One region of the Comamonas sp. UBA7528 genome, then DNA from elsewhere that is predicted to be linked to it. Evidence: riboswitches for the same ligand, from Rfam matches in the RefSeq annotation. Region 1 holds a riboswitch; each other region holds the start of a gene.

Region 1 (6,814 bases):
TGTGCATAGCGGTTTCGAGTCTGGCATGACCCTGTCTTTGTCCCCGTCCTTGTCCCATCTGATTTCCATCCAGCCGGTCGAGCGCCTGCAGGAGGTGGACGGCTTTCTGCGCGACGCACGCGTGCAGATGTTCGGTGCACGTGTGTCTGCCCAGGACACGCCGGCGGACCTGCGGCATTTCGCGCAGGTATACGGGGACAGGGGCGGGCGGATGTGGGCGGCCCGTGATGCGCAGCACGCTGTGGTGGGCAGCATCGCCTACCGTGCCTACGATGGCCGGTTTGCGCAGCTGGATTTCGGGCCGCAGTCCGTGGTGGAGGTGGTGCGCCTGTTTGTGGCACCGGCGTGGCGGCGGCAAGGGCTGGCACAGGCGTTGTTCGCCACGCTGCAGGCCCATGCACAGGCCCACCGAGTCCAGGTGCTGTATCTGCACACCCACCCTTTTTTGCCGGGGGCGCTGGAGTTCTGGGAACGCAATGGGTTTGCGGTGCTGCAGCGCGAGGCCGAGCCGGTCTGGCAGACCATCCATATGCAGTGCCTGCTGCCGCCTGCGCTGCCCGCTCCAGTGTCCACTTAGCTGCCCCCGTTGCGCGAAGGGTGGGTTGCCGCTCCTATAATTTGCGCTTTGAACAGGAGCCCTGCATGGCACAGCCCATGCCGGGTGAAACGGGAAGTCCGGTGACCTTCGCCTTCGGGTGGGAAGCATTCCGGCGCAGCCCCCGCTGCTGTAAGCCTGACCGCCACACGTCGATGCCACTGGGTGCGCTACCTGGGAAGGCCGTGTGGGCGGTATGACGGCGAGCCAGAATACCGACCTGTTTGATTGCAGTGGTATGCCACGGGGTGTGGGCTGTTTGCTGACCGGCCCTTTCCACCTGCTTCTGGTGCGACCCAGGTCTGTCGCACGCACATCCTCCCCATCGCATGCTTTTTGTCGCGTGACAGCTCGGGGAGAGCATGGTTCAACCGTTCACACATCGGCATGCCCGGCGCATGCCTGTCCCAACGTCTGTGCAGGGCGTGCGCATGGCTGCGCGCTTCGCTGCAAAGGCCTTCATGGCACGGCCTGCCGGGCAAGGCGGACGTATTCACCCTCTGACCTGTGCCGCGCAGCGTCCGTTCGGCCTGGGCGCCCACTGCCGCATGGCCGCGTCGGGGCCTGCTGCTGCACTGCGCTCCCCTCGCGCCTGCACCTCTTTCACTGGCAGCGGGCACTGAGGCCGCAGCTTTCTTTTTTCTTCGGAGCACAGGAGTTTTTGACCATGAGTACGCACCACAAGATCCCCGCCACCATCGTTACCGGCTTTCTGGGCAGTGGCAAGACCACGCTGCTGCGCCACATTCTGCAAAACGCCAATGGCCGCCGTATTGCGGTGATCGTCAACGAGTTCGGCGAACTGGGGATCGATGGCGAGATTCTGCGTGGCTGCGGCATCGGCTGTGAAGACGAAGCCAACCCGCAAAGCGGTCAGCTCTACGAGCTGGCCAACGGCTGCATGTGCTGCACCGTGCAGGAAGAGTTCTACCCGGTCATGCGCCAGCTGATTGCGCGGCGCGACGATATTGACCACATCCTGATCGAAACCAGCGGGCTGGCACTGCCCAAGCCCCTGGTGCAGGCATTCAACTGGCCTGAAATCAAGAACGCCTGCACGGTGGACGCCGTGATCACGGTGGTGGATGTGCCGGCGACGGCTGCCGGACAGTTTGCGGCCAACCCGGCGGCCGTGGATGCCCAGCGCAAGCAGGATCCGAATCTGGACCACGAATCCCCGCTGCACGAGCTGTTTGAAGACCAGCTGATCTCGGCCGACCTGGTGGTGCTGAGCAAGCTGGACCTGGCCAGCGCGCAGGACCGCGCCAAGGTGGAGGCCATCGTGCGCGAGGAGGTGCCGGCCCAGGTGAAGATCGTGGCGGCCGAGCACGGCCAGATCGACCTGGGGGTGGTGCTGGGTCTGTCCAGTGCCTCGGAAGAGAGCATCCATGAGCGGGTGGGCCACCACGAGCATGGTGAAGGCGAGGAACACCACCACGACGCGCACGACCACGATGCGTTCGACTCCGTGGTGATCGAGCTGCCCGAGGTGGACCGGGATGCGCTGCTGGCATGCTTGGCCGACATCGTGGCCGAGAACACCGTCTACCGCGTCAAGGGCTTTGTGTCCCTGGAAGGCAAGCCCATGCGCCTGGTGATGCATGGCGTGGGCAAGCGCTTTGACAGCTATTTCGACCGCCGCTGGCGCGATGACGAGGCACGCAAGACCCACCTGGTCTTCATCGGCCATGATCTGGAAGAGGACCGCATCCGCGCCGCGTTGAACGGTCTGACCGCCGGAGCGCTCTGATGCATTTGCTCGCCGTCCAGCCCGGCGGCTTTGTCGATGACGAAGCCTTTGTCTCCAGCCTGGGCCAGTCGCCGGCCGATGTGGTGGTGCTCAGTGCGGCCGACACCACGCTGGCCCTGTTGGCCGAGGCCTATGGCCAGCTGCAGGCCAGCGCCGCGCAGCAGGGCCTGGAGCAGGGACGGGACGGCGAACGCCTGCCGACGGTGCGGCTGGCCAATCTGATGCATTTGCGCCAGCCGGCCTCGGTGGACCTGTATGTCGACGAGGTGCTGCAGCATGCCCGCGTGATCGTGATCGACCACCTGGGCGGCGAGAGCTACTGGCCCTATGGCACGGAGCGCATCCGCGAGGTGTGCCGCCAGAACGGCATTGTGCTGGTGATGTTTTCCGGCGATACGACGGAAGACCTGAACCTGCTGCAAAAAAGCACGGCCTCCGTGGAGCAATGCCGCAGCATCTGGCGCTATCTGCGCGAAGGCGGGCTGGCCAATGCGCGCGAGATGTTCCGCTATCTGTGGCACAGCTTTCTGAAGGGGGCGCAGCCAGCGTTGGCGCCCCGCGCGCTGCCGTCCGCTGCGGTCTACCATCCCGACCACGACGCGGCGACGGCCGCGCACTGGCTGGAGCCGGGGCCTTTGCAGTGGCAGGTGGGCGCGCCCGTGGTCATGGTGGTGTTCTACCGCGCGCACCTGCAGTCGGGCAATACGCAGGTGTTCCACCAGCTGTGCCAGCAGCTGCTGGCGCAGGGCATGAACCCGCTGCCGCTGGCGCTGCTGTCGCTCAAGGATGCGACCAGCCTGGCCCTGTTGCACCAGCTGTGCGGTGCGCACCAGGTGTCGCTGATCCTGAACACCACCTCGTTTGCGCAGTCGTCGCTGGAAACACCGGGCGACCATGCGCTGGCGGGCGATATTCCGGTGCTGCAGGTCATCATGTCCGGCAGCAACCAGCAAAGCTGGCTGGACGATGCGCACGGTCTGCAGCCGCGCGACATTGCCATGCATGTGGCGATGCCCGAGGTGGACGGCCGCATCATCACGCGGGCCATCAGCTTCAAAGGGCTGTCGCACCGCAGTGAGCTGACGCAGTCGGATGTGGTGCAGTACCAGGCCCATGCCGAGCGGCTGGATTTTGTGGTGGCGCTGGCGCAGCGCTGGTGCCGTTTGCGCCACAAAGCCAATCCCGACAAGCGCCTGGCCCTGATCCTGGCCAATTACCCCACGCAGGAAGGCCGTCTGGGCAACGGCGTGGGGCTGGATACGCCGGCTTCCGTCATCCACATCCTGCAGGCGCTGCAGCAGCAGGGCTATGTGCTGGACCAGATTCCCGCGGATGGCGATGCGTTGATGCAGCAGCTGCAGCAAGGCATTACCAACGATCCCGATTCCTGGAGTGTGCGGCCTGCACAGCAGAGCCTGGACCTGGCCGGCTACCAGGCATTCTTTGCCAGCCTGCCGCCGGAGAACCAGCAGGCCGTGGTGCAGCGCTGGGGCCCGCCCGAGTCCGACCCCATGCTGCGCCAGGGGCGCTTCATGGTGGCGGGACTGCGCTGCGGGCAGGTGTTTGTGGGCATTCAGCCGGCGCGCGGCTACCAGCTGGACCCCATGGCCAGCTACCACGACCCCGATCTGGTGCCGCCGCATTACTACCTGGCCTTCTACCACTGGCTGCGCAGCGCATGGCAGGCGGATGCCATGGTGCATGTGGGCAAGCACGGCAACCTGGAGTGGCTGCCGGGCAAAAGTGTGGCGCTGTCGCAGACCTGCTGGCCGGACCTGGCGTTTGGTCCCATGCCCCACCTGTACCCCTTCATCGTGAACGACCCGGGAGAGGGGGCGCAGGCCAAGCGCCGGGCGCAGGCGGTGATCGTGGACCACCTGATGCCGCCGTTGACGCGGGCCGAGAGTTATGGCCCCACGCGCGACCTGGAGCGCATGGTGGACGAGTACTACGAGGCGGTGACGCTGGACCGCCGGCGCGCCCAGCTGCTGCGCCAGCAGATTCTGGCGCATATCGTGCAGCACGATCTGCACCAGGACCTGGGGGTGGCTGCGCCCCGCACCGAGGCGGACGAGCAGCAGTTGCTGAACAAGACCGATGCCTATCTGTGCGAGCTCAAGGAAAGCCAGATCCGCGACGGACTGCATGTCTTCGGCCAGTCCCCGCAGGGGCGCCTGGAGCGGGATACCCTGCTGGCACTGGCCCGCCACCCGGTGGGCAACGGCCAGGGGGCGAACAACAGCCTGATCCGCGCCCTGGCGCACGATCTGTTGCCGGGCACGGTTTTCGATCCGCTGGATGCGGCCTGGGAACAACCCTGGACCGGGCCGCGCCCGCAGCAACTGGCGGCGGTGGACGGCCAGGCCTGGCGCCATGCGGGCGACACCCGCGAGCGGCTGGAACTGCTGGCGCTGCAGTTGCTGGAGCAGCCCGGGCTTTCCGGCATGGATCTGGAGGCGGGTTGGGAGCAGACCCGGCAGGTGCTGCAACGGGTGCAGCACGACCTGCGCGTGCGCTTGCAGGCCTGTGGCCCGCAGGAGATTCTGCAGCTGTGCCGGGGGCTGGAAGGCCGTTTTGTGCCGGCCGGTCCCAGCGGGGCGCCTTCGCGCGGCCGCCCGGACGTGCTGCCCACGGGGCGCAATTTCTTCTCGGTCGACACGCGCGCCGTGCCGACGCCCACCAGCTGGACGCTGGGGCTCAAATCCGCCCAGTTGCTGGTGGAGCGCTACACCCAGGAGCATGGCGACTACCCGCGTGCACTGGGCCTGTCGGTGTGGGGGACGGCCACTATGCGCACGGGAGGGGACGATATTGCCCAGGCCTTTGCCTTGCTGGGCGTGCGGCCCAAGTGGGCGGATGGCAGCTGGCGTGTCAGCGACTTCGAGGTGCTGCCCATGAGCGTGCTGGGCCGCCCGCGCGTGGATGTGACCCTGCGGGTGTCCGGCTTCTTCCGGGATGCCTTCACCAATGTGATCCGCCTGTTTGATGCCGCGGTGCAGAAAGTGGCCAGCCTGGAAGACGAGGATGCCGACACCAACCCCATTCGCGCACGGGTGCTGCAGGAGGCGGCCGAGCTGCAGGCGCAAGGCTTGAGCGAGGAGGTGGCCCGCCACCAGGCGGGGCTGCGCGTGTTCGGTGCCAAGCCGGGCAGCTATGGCGCGGGTCTGCAGGGGCTGATCGATGGCCGCAACTGGGACAGCGATGAAGACCTGGCCACGGCCTACCGGAACTGGGGGGCCTATGCCTATGGGCAGAAGGACGACGGGACGGCGCTGCCGGAGCGCTTTGTCCAGCGCCTGAGCGAGATCGAGCTGGTGGTGCACAACCAGGACAACCGCGAGCACGATCTGCTGGATTCGGACGATTACTACCAGTTTCAAGGCGGCATGGCCGCGGCGGTGCGGCATTTCCGCGGCCAGCAGCCGGCGCTGTACTTTGGCGACCATGCCAACCCGGATGCCCCGCGCATGCGCACGCTGCAGGAAGAAATCAGCCGGGTGGTGCGCGCCCGCGTCACCAACCCCAAGTGGATCGACGGCATCAAGCGCCATGGCTATAAAGGTGCGTTCGAGGTGGCTGCCACGGTGGACTATCTGTTTGCCTTTGACGCCACGGCCCGTGTGGTGCGCGACGACCAGTACGCGCGCGTGACCGATGCCTTTGTGGCGGATGCCGCCACGCGCGACTTTTTGCAGCAGCACAATCCCGCAGCCTTTCATGGCATGTGCGAGCGGCTGCTGGAGGCCATCCACCGGGGTCTGTGGGAAGACAGCGGGGACTACCAGGCACTGCTGGAGCAGCAGTTGCTGGCCGCAGAACAATTGTTGGAGAAGCGATGATCTCGTCCACCGAATCCGCCCCGTCCGTGCAGGCGGCGGGCTTTCCGTTCACTGCCATCGAGGGGCAGCCGCAGCTGCAGACGGCCTTGCTGCTGGCGGCCGTGGACCCGTTGCTGGGCGGCGTGCTGGTGGAAGGCCCGCGCGGGACGGCGAAGTCGACCAGTGCGCGGGCGCTGGCCGCCTTGCTGCCGGCCGGCCGCTTTGTGAACCTGCCGCTGGGGGCGACCGAGGAACAGCTGGCCGGGTCCCTGGACCTGGAAGCCGCGCTGCAGCGCAGTGCGGTGGTGTTCCGCCCAGGATTGCTGGCGCGTGCCCATGGCGGCATCCTGTATGTGGATGAGGTGAATCTGCTGGCCGATGCGCTGGTGGACCTGCTGCTGGACGTGAGCGCCAGCGGCATCAACCGGGTGGAGCGCGACGGCGTGTCGCACCAGCACGATGCGCGCATCACCCTGGTGGGTACCATGAACCCGGAAGAGGGCCAACTGCGCCCGCAGCTGCTGGACCGCTTTGGGCTGTTTGTGCGGCTGGAGAATGTGCCCAGTGCCGCGGTGCGCAAGGCCATTGTCAAGACGCGCATGGCGTTCGATGCCAGTCCGCAGGCCTTTGTGGAGCAGCACGCTGCGGCGC
Region 2 (6,814 bases), on a different contig from region 1:
GGCGCACTCTGTGCGCAGCCCGGCTTCGCACAAGGCAAGCCCCCGGCGGGGCCGGTCCGCATCCTGGTCGGCTTCTCGGCCGGGGGCGGCACCGACATCCTGGCGCGCATCATTGCCAACAAGCTGAACACGCTGTGGGGCATCCCCGTCATCGTGGAAAACAAGCCCGGCGCGGCCGGCCTGATTGCGGCGGCCGAAGTCGCCAAGGCCCCGGCCGACGGGCATACCCTGATGATGGGGCACATCAACGCCCTGGGCATTGCCCCGGCGCTGAACCCCAAGCTCGGCTTTTCCCCGGAGCGGGACTTTTCCGCGATTGCGCTGGTGGGACAGACCCCGCAGGTGCTGGTGGCCAGCCCCAAGTCGTCCACCTCCATGCCGGGGCTGCTGGCGGCCTTGAAGAAGAAGTCCGGCGAAGTCAGCTTTGGCTCGTCGGGCACGGGATCGGCCCAGCACCTGGCGCTGGCGCTGTTCGAGCAGACGGCCGGGGTGTCGGCCCTCCACATCCCCTACAAGGGCGCATCGAACGTGATGACCGATCTGCTCGGCGGGCAGATCGACTATGCGTTCGAAGGCATGACCACCGCAGCCCCCTTCATCAAGGGCGGCAAGGTGCGTGCGCTGGCGCAGACCGGCAGCAAGCGTGTGAAGGCCTTTCCGGATGTGCCCACCGTGGCGGAACAGGGCTACCCCGGCTTCAACGCCAGCATCTGGTTCGGGCTGGTTGGCCCGGCCAAAATGCCGGCCGAAGTGGTGGCCCGCATCAATGCCGACGTCAACCGCATCCTGGCCATGCCGGATGTGGTGAGCAAGCTGGAAGAGTTCGGGGCCGAGGACGGCGGCGGCACGCCGCAGCGCTTTGATGCCTTCATGCGCGATGAGCGGGCCAAGTGGGCCACCCTCATCCAGTCCCGCGGGATCCGGGTGGACGGCTGAGCCAGGGCAGGGCCGCTATCGCCCAGGTCGTGACCGGCTCGCGGCCTGATTGGCGGCCCCCTTGGCCGACCCCATCCACGGCCCATAAGAGCCGCTGACACGACCTGGCACACCGCAGGTTTGCGTTGGAGACGGGGCGCGAAGCCGCCGGCAGTACCAAAGTACGACAAGGCGAAGCAAGGACGTATCAAAGCTTGTGTGAGCGGCTCCAAGGTGCCTATCGCGCTGTGTGTGCGGTGCCCCCGTACGGGATGCAGATAGCGGTCGCTTGCACTGCCGACACCAGTGAAACCGGTGATACCAAGAGCCCCCGCTGTTTCCGGACAGCAGGGGCTTTGCTTTGTGCCAGATGGTGCACTGCGCGCCGAGCGCCTTTGGGAGCATGCGAGGGGATGCAGGGCCGGATGACCCTGTCCCGCAAGGAGCCGGGGAACAGGAGGGGAGTGGGGGTGTGTTCGCTGCTGTGTGCTGCTTTCATATTTGATAATGAGTTATCATTATCAAATCTTGTTCTTGGTACCGGCGATGGCAAAGCTTCTCCCCGTCACCGTCCTGTCTGGCTTTCTGGGCGCAGGCAAGACGACGCTTCTCAACCACATCCTCCACAACCGCCAGGGCCTGCGCGTCGCGGTCATCGTCAACGACATGTCCGAGGTCAACATCGACGCGGCGCTGGTGCGCGAAGGCGGGAGCGATCTGTCCCGGACCGAGGAAAAACTGGTCGAAATGAGCAACGGCTGCATCTGCTGCACCCTGCGCGAAGACCTGCTGGTGGAGGTGCGTCGCCTGGCACGGGAAAAGCGCTTCGACTACCTGGTGATCGAGTCCACGGGCATCTCGGAGCCGCTGCCGGTGGCCGAAACCTTCACCTTCACCGACGAGTCGGGCGCCTGCCTGTCGGACATTGCGGTGCTGGACACCATGGTCACCGTGGTGGACGGCTTCAACTTCCTCAAGGACTACGAATCCCGGGACAGCCTGCGGGGGCGCGGGGAGTCGCTGGGTGAGGGCGATGAGCGCAAGGTGGTGGACCTGCTGGTCGAGCAGGTCGAGTTCTGCGATGTGCTGGTGCTCAACAAGACCGACCTCATCACCCGCGCAGAGCGCCAGCGGCTCATGGCCATCCTGAAGACGCTGAACCCGCGGGCGCGCATTGTGGAGTCCTCCTTCGGCAAAGTGCCGCTGGCGTCCGTGCTGTCCACCAAGCTGTTCAACTTCGACGAGGCGGCCAGGGCCCCGGGCTGGCTGAAAGAGCTGCGTGGCGAACACACCCCGGAAACCCAGGAATACGGCATCGGCAGCTTTGTCTACCGCTCGCGCCGGCCGTTCCACCCGGGGCGCTTTCATGCCCTGGTCGGCTCCGAATGGCCCGGAGTCATCCGCTCCAAAGGCTTTTTCTGGCTGGCCAGCCGCCCCATCTACGCGGGCAACTGGTCGCAGGCCGGGGCCGTGTGCCGCCATGGTCGGGCAGGGCGCTGGTGGGCGTCGGTACCCCGGGAGCAATGGCCGCGCGAGCCCGAGGCGCTGGCCACCATCACCCAGCACTGGGATGACAGCGTGGGCGACGCCCGCCAGGAACTGGTGCTGATCGGCATCGGCATGGACGAGCCGGCGCTGCGCCAGCGGCTGGATGCCTGTCTGTTGACCGACCACGAAATGGGCCTGGCCCCCCGGGCCTGGACCGGCTTCCACGACCCGTTTCCGGCGTGGGACTGAATGCCTGGGCACAGCGGCGCGCAGGTGGGCACCCCGAAGGGATGGCACCGGGTGTGTGGCCAGCCCGGCGCACCGATGCGGCGCATTCCGGTCGTTGCAGCCATGTGTCGTGAGCGATAATTCCTCGCTGCATTGAGATACATTTCAATGCTTGTTTCGAGGTGCTGCGTTGGCCGCAAGGCCACAGCAGTTAAACGGGAAGCAGGTGCGCTCCACAGAGCGCAATGCCTGCGCTGCCCCCGCAACGGTAAGCGAATCACCCTCTGCACACAGGTCAGACCTGAAGCCACTGCGCACTGCGTGGGAAGGCGTGGAGTGGGCCGAAAGTCCCAGGACGGATGTCCCTGGACTTCGGCATTTCGCGAGCCCGGATACCGGCCTTGTCACTTTTTTTGGACGCCGCGGGTGAGCGCGCAGTCCAGGTGGGATGGGTTCGCACGCCGAGCTGTCCTGTCTGCGCATGCCTGCCTGCGGATGTTTTCTTGAATCGGCCTTGCGGGAGAGCAAGGCCATCTGGAGCCGCGCATGCGCACCCCTTCCCGTATTTCCTATGGCCCTTCCTGCGGGCCTGTCGCTTTGCCCTGTGCACCATCGCGTGCACCATCTGGCGCATTCCCCCTTGCCCTGAAGCCCGTGACCGTGGGCGTCGCCCTGTGCTGCGCGCTGTGGGGCGCGCATGCGCAGGGAGTAGAAAACACCGCGGCCTCTGCGGCGACCGCAACCACAACCGCACCGGCTGCGGCGCTGGGCGATGTCTTCGTCACCGCCACGGCCCGGCCCGAGGACCGGGCCCGCATTGCGGCCACCACCCAGGTGATTGACCGCCAGGACATCGAACGCTCCTCGTCCCGCTCCGTCACCGACCTGCTGGCCGAGCATGCGGTGGGCTTTCTCAGCGAATGGACGGCGGCCCAGACCTCGCTGAACCTGCGCGGTGCCGCCACCGACGGCCAGGGGCGCGACTTCAAGGGCCAGGTGCTGGTGCTGCTCAACGGCCGCCGCGCCGGCACAGCCAATCTGTCCAAGCTCAGCCTGACCGATGTGGAACGCATCGAAATCGTGCGCGGCCCTGCCTCGGTGGTGTACGGCAGCCAGAACATGGGCGGGGTGATCAACATCATCCTGCGCACCGGCGCCAGCGGCCCGCTGAACCGGGTCACGGTGACTGGCAGCTCCTGGGGCGGCTGGAGCACCCAGGCCCAGACGGCAGGCGCCAGCGGCATGCTGGACTGGTATGTGGGCCTGAACACCAGCGCCCGGGATGACTACAAGTCCGGCGACGGCGGCACCGTCATGCAGAACACCGGCTGGAAGCGCCGTGGCGCGGTGGCCGCCCTGGGGCTGCAGATAGACAGCCTGAACCGGGTGGAGCTGCAGGCCCGCACCGACGGCATCTACAACGCAGGCTTCCGGGGATCCGGCGCCAACATCTACAGCAAGGATAACCGCGACAACCGCTCGCTGGACCTGACCTACACCGGCGCACTGGCCGACCAGTCCGTCAGCTGGCTGGCGCAGGTCTACCACTTTGTGGACGAGGACGAATTCAACTGGGCCTCCCCCGTAATCAAGAGCGGCACCAGCCCGGTGCCGGGCACGGCGCGCGACTACAACGACCGCAAGCTGGACGCCACCGGCATCCGCCTGCAGCCGCGCTTTCGCCTGTCCGCCGCCAACGACCTGCTGGTGGGCGTGGACTGGGAACGCAGCCATCTGCGTTCGGACCGCTTCCGTGTGGCCATGCCCGGCGGCCCGGCAGGCCAGGTGGCACCGTACGACAACAACCAGACGGAAGAGACCAAGGCGCTGTACCTGGAAGACGCGCACACGCTGCTGGACAACCGGCTGACCTTGCGCGCCGGCCTGCGCAAGACCTGGGGGGAGACCCGCTTCGACCCCACGCCCAATCTGGCGTTTGCCCAGTCCAATGTGCGCAAGTACGACACGCACACCTGGTCCCTGGGTTCGACCTGGAAAGCCACCGACGACTGGAACCTGCGCGCAGGCATCTCCACCGGCTTCCGGGCCCCGACCGCCACCGAACTGGCCGCCGACTTCACCGCCGTGGGCGGCGGGCGCACCTTCGGTAACCCCAATCTGAAGCCCGAGACCAGCCGCCAGATCGAAGTGGGCACCACCTTCACGCAGCCAGGCTGGAAGGTGGATGCCGCGCTGTTCCAGAACATCATCTCCAACCGCATCACCACCGTGTCCCGGGGCCCCAGCACCAACACCTCGGACTATGCCAACAACGCCGCAGAAGTCGTGGCGCGTGGCCTGGAGCTGACCACCAACGTCGACCTCAAGCAGGTGCTGAACCTGGGCCTGCCGGGCCAGTCGCTCAGCGCCTTTGCGGGCGGCTACTACCACTTCGACATGCGCGACAAGGGCGCGGCGGCCACCGCCAACACCGATCGCGTGCAGCGCATGTACCGCTTCCAGGCCTCTGCCGGCATGCGCTACGCCCAGGGCATGGACCGCAATGCCGGCGACTGGAGCATGCAGCTGACCGCGCTGCTGCGCGGACCGATGTGGTACGACACCGAAGAGAACCTGCTGGTGCCGCAGGGCGAACCCAGCAGCACCTATATCCACCGCAAGGGGGCCTTCACGGTGTGGAACCTGCGTGGCGACTACCGGGTGAACCGCAGCGTGAAGCTGTTTGCGGCGGTGAACAATGTCTTCAACCTGAACCGCAGCCCCATCTTCATCGCGCAGGACCGCTCGCCCTGCCTGGCAGATGCGCGCTTCCAGAACGGTGGTTGTGGCACATCCATGCCCGGGCGTGAGCTGATGGTCGGCCTGCAGGCCGACTTCTGAGGCCAGGCCGCATGCACAGGCCCGCCAACCACCCTCCGGAAGCACTCCCGGACGCGCTGTCCCGGCGCGCCGTGCTGCGCCGCTGGGGCGCGGCGGTGGCGGGCGGCTCCCTGCTGCCCGGCCTTGCCGTGCCCACGGTGCTGGCCGGCCCGGTCGGTCCAACCGGGCCTGCGGGGGCAGCAGAGCAGGCCATGCAGCTGGCCTCGGGCATCCACCTGAAGGATGCGCTGGGGCGCGCCGTCTGGCTGCCCCGGCCGCCCCGGCGCATCGTCACCATCTTCTCGTCCAACACCGAACTGGTCGCCTCCCTGGGGCTGGTGGACCGCATCGTCGGTGTCGAGGATTTCACCCGCTACCCGGCCGAGGTGCTGGGCCTGCCCAAGGTCGGCGGCCGGCTGGGCTTTTCCGTGGATGCCGTGGTGGCCCAGCGTCCGGACCTGGTCATCGTGACACCGGCGCGGCAGGCCGCCACCCAGCTGGTCGCGCCCATGGAACGCATAGGAGTGCCCATCATGGTCTTGCTCAGCCGCACCCTGCAGGAGGTGCTGGACAACATCCGCCTGGTCAGCCAGGCCTGTGGGGAGCCCGAACGCGGGGACGCGCTGGCCGGCACCCTGCATGCGCGGCTGCAGGCGGTGGATGCCTCCGTGGCAGGCCGTCCGCACCTGCGGGCGCTGATGGTCACCGGGCGGGCCGGCAACGGCATGCTGCTGCTGGCCCGCCCGGGCACCTACACCGGTGAAGCCATGGTGCGCGCCGGCTGCCAGCACGCACTGCCCGCGCTGGGTGTGCTGGCCCAGGTGTCGCCCGAGGCCGTGCTGGCCGCCGACCCCGATGTGCTGCTGTTCGCCGGCAACCAGGCGGGGCTGGACGATCTGCTGCGCCAGCCGGGCTGGCGCGACATGCGGGCCCTGCGCCAGCGCCACTGCTGGACCGTGTCCCGCTCCGAATTTCTGATCCCCGGGCCGCGCACCTTCGACGGCATCGAATCGCTGGCCCGGCAACTGCACCCGATATGACTTCAAGCAAAACATGGTGGGCCGCGCTGCTGGTGCTGGCCCTGTGCCTGCTGGGGGCGGCCTGCGCCGGCCACCAGTGGGCCAGCGTGCCGGAGCTGTGGCGTGCGCTGAGCGGCGACGATTCCCTGCACAGCCGCCTGCTGCTGCAGTGGCGCCTTCCGCGCGTGGCGGCGGCGGCCTGCGTGGGCGCGCTGCTGGGCCTGTCGGGGGCCATCTTTCAAGGCGTGTTCCGCAACCCGCTGGCCGAACCCTATCTGCTGGGCGCGTCCGGCGGCGCAGCCCTGGGCGCCACGGTGGCCTTGCTGGTGCCGCTGGGCCTGCCC
Region 3 (6,814 bases), on a different contig from region 1:
GGACGGCCGCATCCACCCCCAGGGTGGCAAAACGGCGCGAGCGGCGTTCCAGCAGCTTGCCGGTGGCCTCGTTCGTGGGGTTCTGGAAATCCAGGGAGCCATACCATTTCAGCCGACCGGTGCGGTAGGCCCCGGTCAGGGTGATGCCCTGCAGCTGCGCACGCTCCACGTTCACATAGCAGGAGGTCTTGCCGCAGCTGCCCAGACCTTTTTCATAGGACACCAGGTTCTGCAGCTTGTTGCGGTACAGCGTCACCCCCAGGTGGTTGCCCTGATCGGCCCAGCGCAGACCGATTTCCTTGTTCAGACTTTCTTCGGGGGCCAGCGCCGGATCGCCATAGTCCGAAAAGCGCTGGTACAGGCTGGGCACGCGGAAACCGGTCGAGGTGGATGCGGTGGCGCGCCACTGCGGTGCAAACGCCCAGGCGTAGCCGATGCCGCCGGTGTTCTTGCGGCCGAAGTCGCTGTCCTCGTCGCTGCGGGCATTCAGCTGCACGCTGTGGGCACCGAACTTGGCACCGTAGCCAATGGCCACGCCGGTCTGGTCGCGGTCCTTGTGGCTGGTGTTTTTCAGGCCGGTGTTCTCCAGCGTGTCTTCGCGCCGCTCCAGCGCCAGGCTCAACGTGCCCGGGCCCAGCAGCCACTCGTTCTGCAGCAGCGCCGTGCGCAGACGGGTTTCGGCTTCGTAGGTGCTGGTGCCCGAGGTCTCGTAGCGGTTGGTGGATTCGCTGACGGACAGGCGCGTGCGAAAGCGCTCCGTCCACTGGGCAGTCCAGCTCAGGCCATAGGCATCCAGCGCGCGCAGGCCACGGTCGTCCTTGACCGACTTGCTGGCGTCATACCCGGCATTGGTGCGGCTGGTCAGGGCCGTCAGTTCCAGGCGCTGGTCTGCGTTCAGTTGCAGCCCCACGCGGGCGTTGGCCGATTTGCGTGTGTAGCCATCGCGGTCTTCGTTGTGCACGCCCCGGTTCTTGGAGTCGAAGCCATGGCTTTCGGCATAGGACAGGCCCAGCGCGTAATCCATCATGCCCTGGGCGCCGCTGATGCCGGCCTCGGCCTTGCGGCTGCCGTACTCGCCGGCCCCCACGCCCACAAAGGGCTGCACGCCGGCTTCACCGCGCTTGGTGAACACCTGCACCACGCCCGCCAGCGCGTCCGAGCCATAGACCGCACCCGCGGGGCCGCGCAGCACTTCGATGCGCTCGATCAGGTCCACCGGCAGGGACTCCCACTGCGCACCGCCGGAGCCGTTCTGTACATCGACACGGATGCCGTCGATATAGACCGCCGTGTGCTGCTTGCTGGCGCCGCGCAGGTAGAGACCGGTTTCGGTGCCGGGGCCGCCGTTGCGGGTGATCTGCACGCCGGGCAACTTGGCCATCACATCTTCCAGCGACCGGCCGGCCTGCTGGTCCAGCTGGTCGCGGTCGATGACCGTCATGTCCGCGATCACATCCGACAGGCGCTGCTCGCTGCGCGTGGCGGCCACCACAGTTTCCTCCAGCGTGGAGCGAGCTGTGGGGCTCTCCTGGGCCTGGGCGGCTGCCGCCACAGCGCACAACACGGCCGCCGACACGGCAGACCACGGCAAGGCGGGCGCCACGGCACCGGCCTTCAAAACATTCGAAAACATGAGAAAAAACACCAAGTCGCCCGTACCAGCCTCCCCGCCAGTGATGGGCAAAACCATGCCCGTTCGAGCGGGCACACCAGTGTTGGCCGGTATCCGGGCTGGTCCTCCACACCATCGCCTTCCCAGACGCTTGTTCAAGGCATCCAGTGGCGGTATCAGATAGCGGGGGTGCATGGCATGCACCAGGGACTCACCGTTGCGGGGGCAGCGCAGGCTGGGCGGGTTCTGAAAAAAACGAGGCCGTCCTGCTTCCCGTTGAACTGCTGCGCGTGAACCGCGCTGCGAGCACCAACAGCACCGATTTTAGTTTCAGTCGTGCCGTTCGTAAAAAAAGTGCTGTGCACCGGTGTTTTCCAGCGTCATATGCAGGCTGATTCGGCCTTATTTCACCTGCTTACATTTAGCCACGCCTACAATTGCTACCCTCTATGTCCATGACCTCGCAGCCTTCCATGATCGAGCCGCTGGCAGAGCGTGTTGATCGCCTGCTGCTGCGCCACGCCGAGCTTCAGCGCACCAATGCCCTGCTGGCCGAGCAGGTGGCCGCGCTCACACAGGAGCGCGATTCCCTGCGTTCGCGCCTGCAGGCGGCACGTGCACGGGTGGACGCACTGATTGAGCGCCTGCCCGCCAACCAAGAGGCACCATGAGCCAGATCGAAGCGCGCATCCTCCAGCAAGACTATGTGTTGACCTGCCCCGAGGGCCAGGAAGACATGCTGCTGGCCGCCGTGCAGCGGGTGGATGCCGACATGGAACGTATCCGCAACACCGGCAAGGTGCGCGCCCGCGAACGCGTGGGGGTGCTGGCCGCCGTGAATCTGGCGTTCGAGAGTGCATCGCTCTACACCCGCGTGCAGGAACTGGAGCAGGAGCTGGAACTGACGCTGGAAAACGGCCTGGCACCTGCCGCCCCTGCGGCCGACGCACTGCCCACGGCCCCGTTGCAAGACACCCCGCAGGAAGACGCCCTGCAGCAAGCGCAGCAGGCACAGGAAGAAGCCCAGGCACTGGCTTCGCAGCTGCAAGAGCTGCTGGCGCTGCGCGAGCACGAGTTGCAACAGGCGCAGGCGCTGATCGAACGCCTGGAAGCCGCGCTGGAAGTCGACAGCAAGCTGCTGTAGAGGCCTTGCGGCAACGCCGAAAAGCTGCTGCCGCGCAAATTCCCCTTTTCTCCATCCGGTCCACCACAAGCCGCCGGGCACGCGCTAAAATGAAGGCGTCTGCAAATCTGCCGTGCTTTATATTGCCTTGAACCAATGCTCCCTGAGCACGGGCTTGGTACATTGCCAGGCAAGCGTGATCGTCTCGCGTTAGACGAACCCAACGTCTGGTTGCCCTCGCCCACCTGAACCCCCGGTTCAGGATGACGGCGCGGTGGTTTTTGCAGACACCCCCCACCCTCATCCCGGCGGCCAAAGCCGCTACACCGGCCGGTCTTCTCCCGGCACTCCGCCCCCCAGACTTCCCGCTTCCAGGCCTGCCGCCTGGGCGCGCAGCATGGCCTGGAACGTGGCCGCCTCGACCCCTGGGGCACACAGAAATCCCTGGTAGAAGCCGCAGCCCATGCGCATCAGCGTTTCACGCTGCGCAGCGGTTTCCACGCCCTCTGCCACGATCTCCACATCGAGGGCGCGCCCCAGGCCGATGACCGCTTCCACAATGGCCTTGTCGCTCATGTCCTGCGGCAGACCGCGCACAAAGGACTGGTCGACCTTGAGCTTGGAAATCGGCATGCGCTTGAGGTAGGCCAGGTTGGAATAGCCGGTGCCGAAGTCGTCGATCACCAGCTGCACACCCAGGTCCGCCAGCTGTTCGATGCAGTGCACGATGACCGGCTCCTTCTGCAGCAGGGCCGACTCGGTGAGTTCCAGCTCCAGCCAGCAAGCCGGCAGGCCATAGGCACTCAGCAGCGCTGCCACGCGCGCCGCATAGTCGGGCTGGTGCAGCTCCAGCGAGGAGACATTGACCGACACCTTCACGCCCAGGCCCTGCTTGACCCAGCGCACCGCTTCCTTGACCGCCTGCTCCAGCACCCAGGCGCCGAGCTTGACGATGTAGCCGGACTCCTCGGCCAGCGGAATGAACACCCCGGGCGAGACCACGCCCAGGCGTGCATCCGTCCAGCGCAGCAGCGCCTCGCAACCGACGATGCTGCCGGTGTGCATTTCGACCTGGGGCTGGTAGACCACGCGCAAGGCGTCGCGGTCCAGTGCCTGCCGCAGCGCGTGCTCCATCTGCACCCGGCCCAGCAGCCCGTTGGACATGGCCGGCTCGTAAAAGCCGAAGCTGCCCTTGCCGCTGGCCTTGACCCGGTACATGGCCGTGTCGGCCTGCTTGATCAGCTCATTGAGCGTGCGCCCATGCTCGGGGTACTGGGCCATGCCGATGCTGCATTGCACCGAAAAGCCCAGGCCGTCCAGCACGAACGGCTCGCGCATCGCATCCTGGATGCGCCGGGCAATCCGCTCGGAATGCTGCTTCTGGCACGCGTGCAGGTAGAGCACGAATTCGTCTCCGCCCAGGCGGCACAGCACATCCAGCGGCCGCAGGCAGGACTGCAGGCGCTGCGCCACCAGCTGCAGCACCCGGTCGCCGAACTGGTGGCCCAGGGAGTCGTTGATGATCTTGAAACGGTCCAGATCCAGGAACAGGATGGCGAACTCGGCCTGCGTGTCCTGGGTGATGGCCTGCTCCACATGCTGGCCCAGCATCAGGCGGTTGGGCAGGCCGGTCAGCGCATCGCTGAATGCCAGCTGTTCGATCTTCTGCTGCGCCGCCTGCTGCTGGGTCAGGTCCCGGATGAAGCCCACGCTTTGCTGCACCTGCCCGCGCTCGTCGCGTGAAACCACCCAGGACAGGCGCACGGCACACAGGCTGCCGTCCACGCGCTGCAGCTGGCGGTTGCCTTCCCAGTGCCCGACCTCTTTCCATTCCTGCGCCACCGCGTCCAGCCATTCCGGCTCGGTCTGCGCAAACAGCGTGCTGGCCTGCGCACCGGGGGACAGGGCTGCACCCAGCATGCCGTCGCAGGCCGGATTGGTCTGGAGAACGGCCCCCTGCGCATCAGCGATGAAGATGGCGTCCAGGCTGCTTTCAAACACTTGGGCGGCCACCCGCAGGCCGCTTTGGACTTCCATCTCCCTGGAGATGTCGCGGAACGAAAAAATACGCCCCACGGCCATGCCGTGGCGCAGCAGCGGGACCGAGCGGCGTTCCACCACGCGCCGGTCCGCCAGATTCAGAATATCGGCGGTGTGCACCAGGGGGTCCTGGCCCAATGCCTGCAGCTGCTGGTCGTACAGGGCCGGCGACAGCACCTGGTCCCGCATCCAGGCCATGATGGCCGCATCATTGCGCTGCAGCAGCAGCGCAGCCGGCATGGCCCAGATCTCGGCCAGCTTCTGGTTGAAGGCGCGGATCGCGCCATCGGCCGAGCACACCAGCACGCCATCGGCCGCCGAATCCAGGGTGGCGCGCAGCTCGGCCAGCAGGCTCTCCAGCTCGCGCTCGTTGTGCTCCTGCTCGCTGCGATCCAGCAAGGTCCACAGCAGCCAGTTCCCACCCTGGGGGTCTTCGACTTCACGGATGCGCTGCTCCACCGGGATGGCCCTGCCGCTGGCATGCAGCACCTGGGTGTGGGTCACCTGCCCCCAGCTGACTTCCGCAGCATCGTTCCAGCGGTACATGTCCTGCGGCGCCGCCGCCAGATCACGCACGTGCCAGCCTTGCAGGCGCGAACCCGTCAGGCCCACCAGACGCTGCGCCGCCGAATTGGAATACGCCACGGTCAGGCTGTGGGGATCCACCAGCCACACCGCCTCCGTCATCCACTCAAACGCCTGGCACCATGCCTGCAAATGGGTGGACTGGTTCATGCCTCCCCTCCCACGGCAGACATCAGCGGCACGGCGCGCTCAAAGAAGTAGCAGACGCGCTGGCGCGGCGACAGATAGTCCAGCACCTCGCGCGGCAGCTGCGCAGGACGCAGGCTGCGCTTGATGACCACGCCGCGCAGCTCCGACAGCTCCACGGGCTCGGCCTTGGTCCGGTCCACGTCCGGGTTGTAGAGCAGCACCGCAGGTTTCAGCGGCTGGTCGCTGCGCACGGAGGCCACCAGGCCAAACCGTTCATCGCTCAGCTGCACCACCGAGCCCGGGGGATACACCCCCATCACACGCACAAAGAGTTCCACCAGCTCGCGCGTGAAGCCGCCGCGGCGGCGCCCAAACAGGTCCGACAGCGCTTCGTGCGGCGTCAGCGCCACCGCATGCGCCAGCGGATTGCACAGCTTGTCGTAGCAATTGGTCAGCGCCAGGATCTGGCCTTCGATGGTCAGGTCCTCCTCCACCAGATGGAGCGGAAAGCCGGTGCCGTCCGTCGCCTCGTGGTGCTGCGCAATCGCCGTCAGGGCGGCGGGCGACAGCCCCATGCGCTGGCCATAGGCCACCGAAGCGCCCACATGGTCTTCGTATGCGGCCTTCTGCTCCGGTGTGAAGCTGGGCAGCAGTTCGGTGCAGCGGGGATCGATATCTCTTTTGCCCACATCGTGCAGCAAGGCGGCCAGGCCCAGGTCCATGAGCCGCGCCGAATTGAGCCCATGGGACTTGCCCAGCAGCAGCGAGAGCACGGTGACATTGATGGGGTGGGCGCCTTGCTGTTCGCCCACGCTCTCGGACAGCAGGCGGATGGCTGTCTGCGAGGCATCCAGCAGCTCGGCGATATACCCGGCCACCAGGCTCGAGCTGGCGCGCATCGCGTCCTGCGGGTCGTTGACCAGCCGCGACACGACTTCGCGGTAGCTGTGGGTGGCTGCCGAGAAACGCTGGTCGCAGGTTTTCAGCGCGGCCACTTCGCTCGACGCCGTGGCCGACACATCGCGTGCCGCCAGTGTCGGGATGTGCAGCCCGGACGAGCCGATGGTGGCAGGCCGTGCCGGCTGTGGCGGCGCGGCCTCAGCTGGGGGCACCTCTTCCTCCTCATTTGTAAGAGGAGGTAAAAAAGTCAAAACACTGGGATCAGATTTTGCAGGAATGCAACGAATCTCATCCAAACCCAGTGACTGCAGCACGTCAATCTGTTCCTGGCTGGTCACTCGAAAGCTGCTCACTGGAAATGGATGGCGCAACCAGCCAATGTCCAATTGGACATACATACCTATGCAGATGTCCCGAACGTCAAT

The links. A riboswitch is a leader RNA that binds a small molecule or an ion and turns the genes downstream of it on or off. The one in region 1 is predicted to bind cobalamin.
Region 2: it holds a riboswitch for cobalamin, as region 1 does, so the genes downstream of both, B3349_RS15570 (TonB-dependent receptor) here and cobW (cobalamin biosynthesis protein CobW) in region 1, are expected to answer to the same signal.
Region 3: it holds a riboswitch for cobalamin, as region 1 does, so the genes downstream of both, B3349_RS01220 (TonB-dependent receptor domain-containing protein) here and cobW (cobalamin biosynthesis protein CobW) in region 1, are expected to answer to the same signal.

Annotation. Positions count from the first base shown of each region.
Region 1 covers NZ_DLMU01000009.1:104,430-111,243, reverse strand. Annotated here, with positions in the region: gene B3349_RS11665 (GNAT family N-acetyltransferase) at 26-577, shown strand; cobalamin riboswitch at 615-833, shown strand; gene cobW (cobalamin biosynthesis protein CobW) at 1,263-2,345, shown strand; gene cobN (cobaltochelatase subunit CobN) at 2,345-6,184, shown strand; gene B3349_RS11650 (magnesium chelatase ATPase subunit I) at 6,181-6,814, shown strand, end outside.
Region 2 covers NZ_DLMU01000013.1:20,534-27,347, reverse strand. Annotated here, with positions in the region: gene B3349_RS15580 (Bug family tripartite tricarboxylate transporter substrate binding protein) at 1-936, shown strand, start outside; gene zigA (zinc metallochaperone GTPase ZigA) at 1,462-2,652, shown strand; cobalamin riboswitch at 2,795-3,049, shown strand; gene B3349_RS15570 (TonB-dependent receptor) at 3,286-5,472, shown strand; gene B3349_RS15565 (ABC transporter substrate-binding protein) at 5,484-6,491, shown strand; gene B3349_RS15560 (FecCD family ABC transporter permease) at 6,488-6,814, shown strand, end outside.
Region 3 covers NZ_DLMU01000001.1:266,249-273,062, forward strand. Annotated here, with positions in the region: gene B3349_RS01220 (TonB-dependent receptor domain-containing protein) at 1-1,633, opposite strand, end outside; cobalamin riboswitch at 1,701-1,941, opposite strand; gene B3349_RS01225 (hypothetical protein) at 2,068-2,283, shown strand; gene B3349_RS01230 (cell division protein ZapA) at 2,280-2,756, shown strand; gene B3349_RS01235 (sensor domain-containing protein) at 3,057-5,510, opposite strand; gene B3349_RS01240 (cyclic di-GMP phosphodiesterase) at 5,507-6,814, opposite strand, start outside.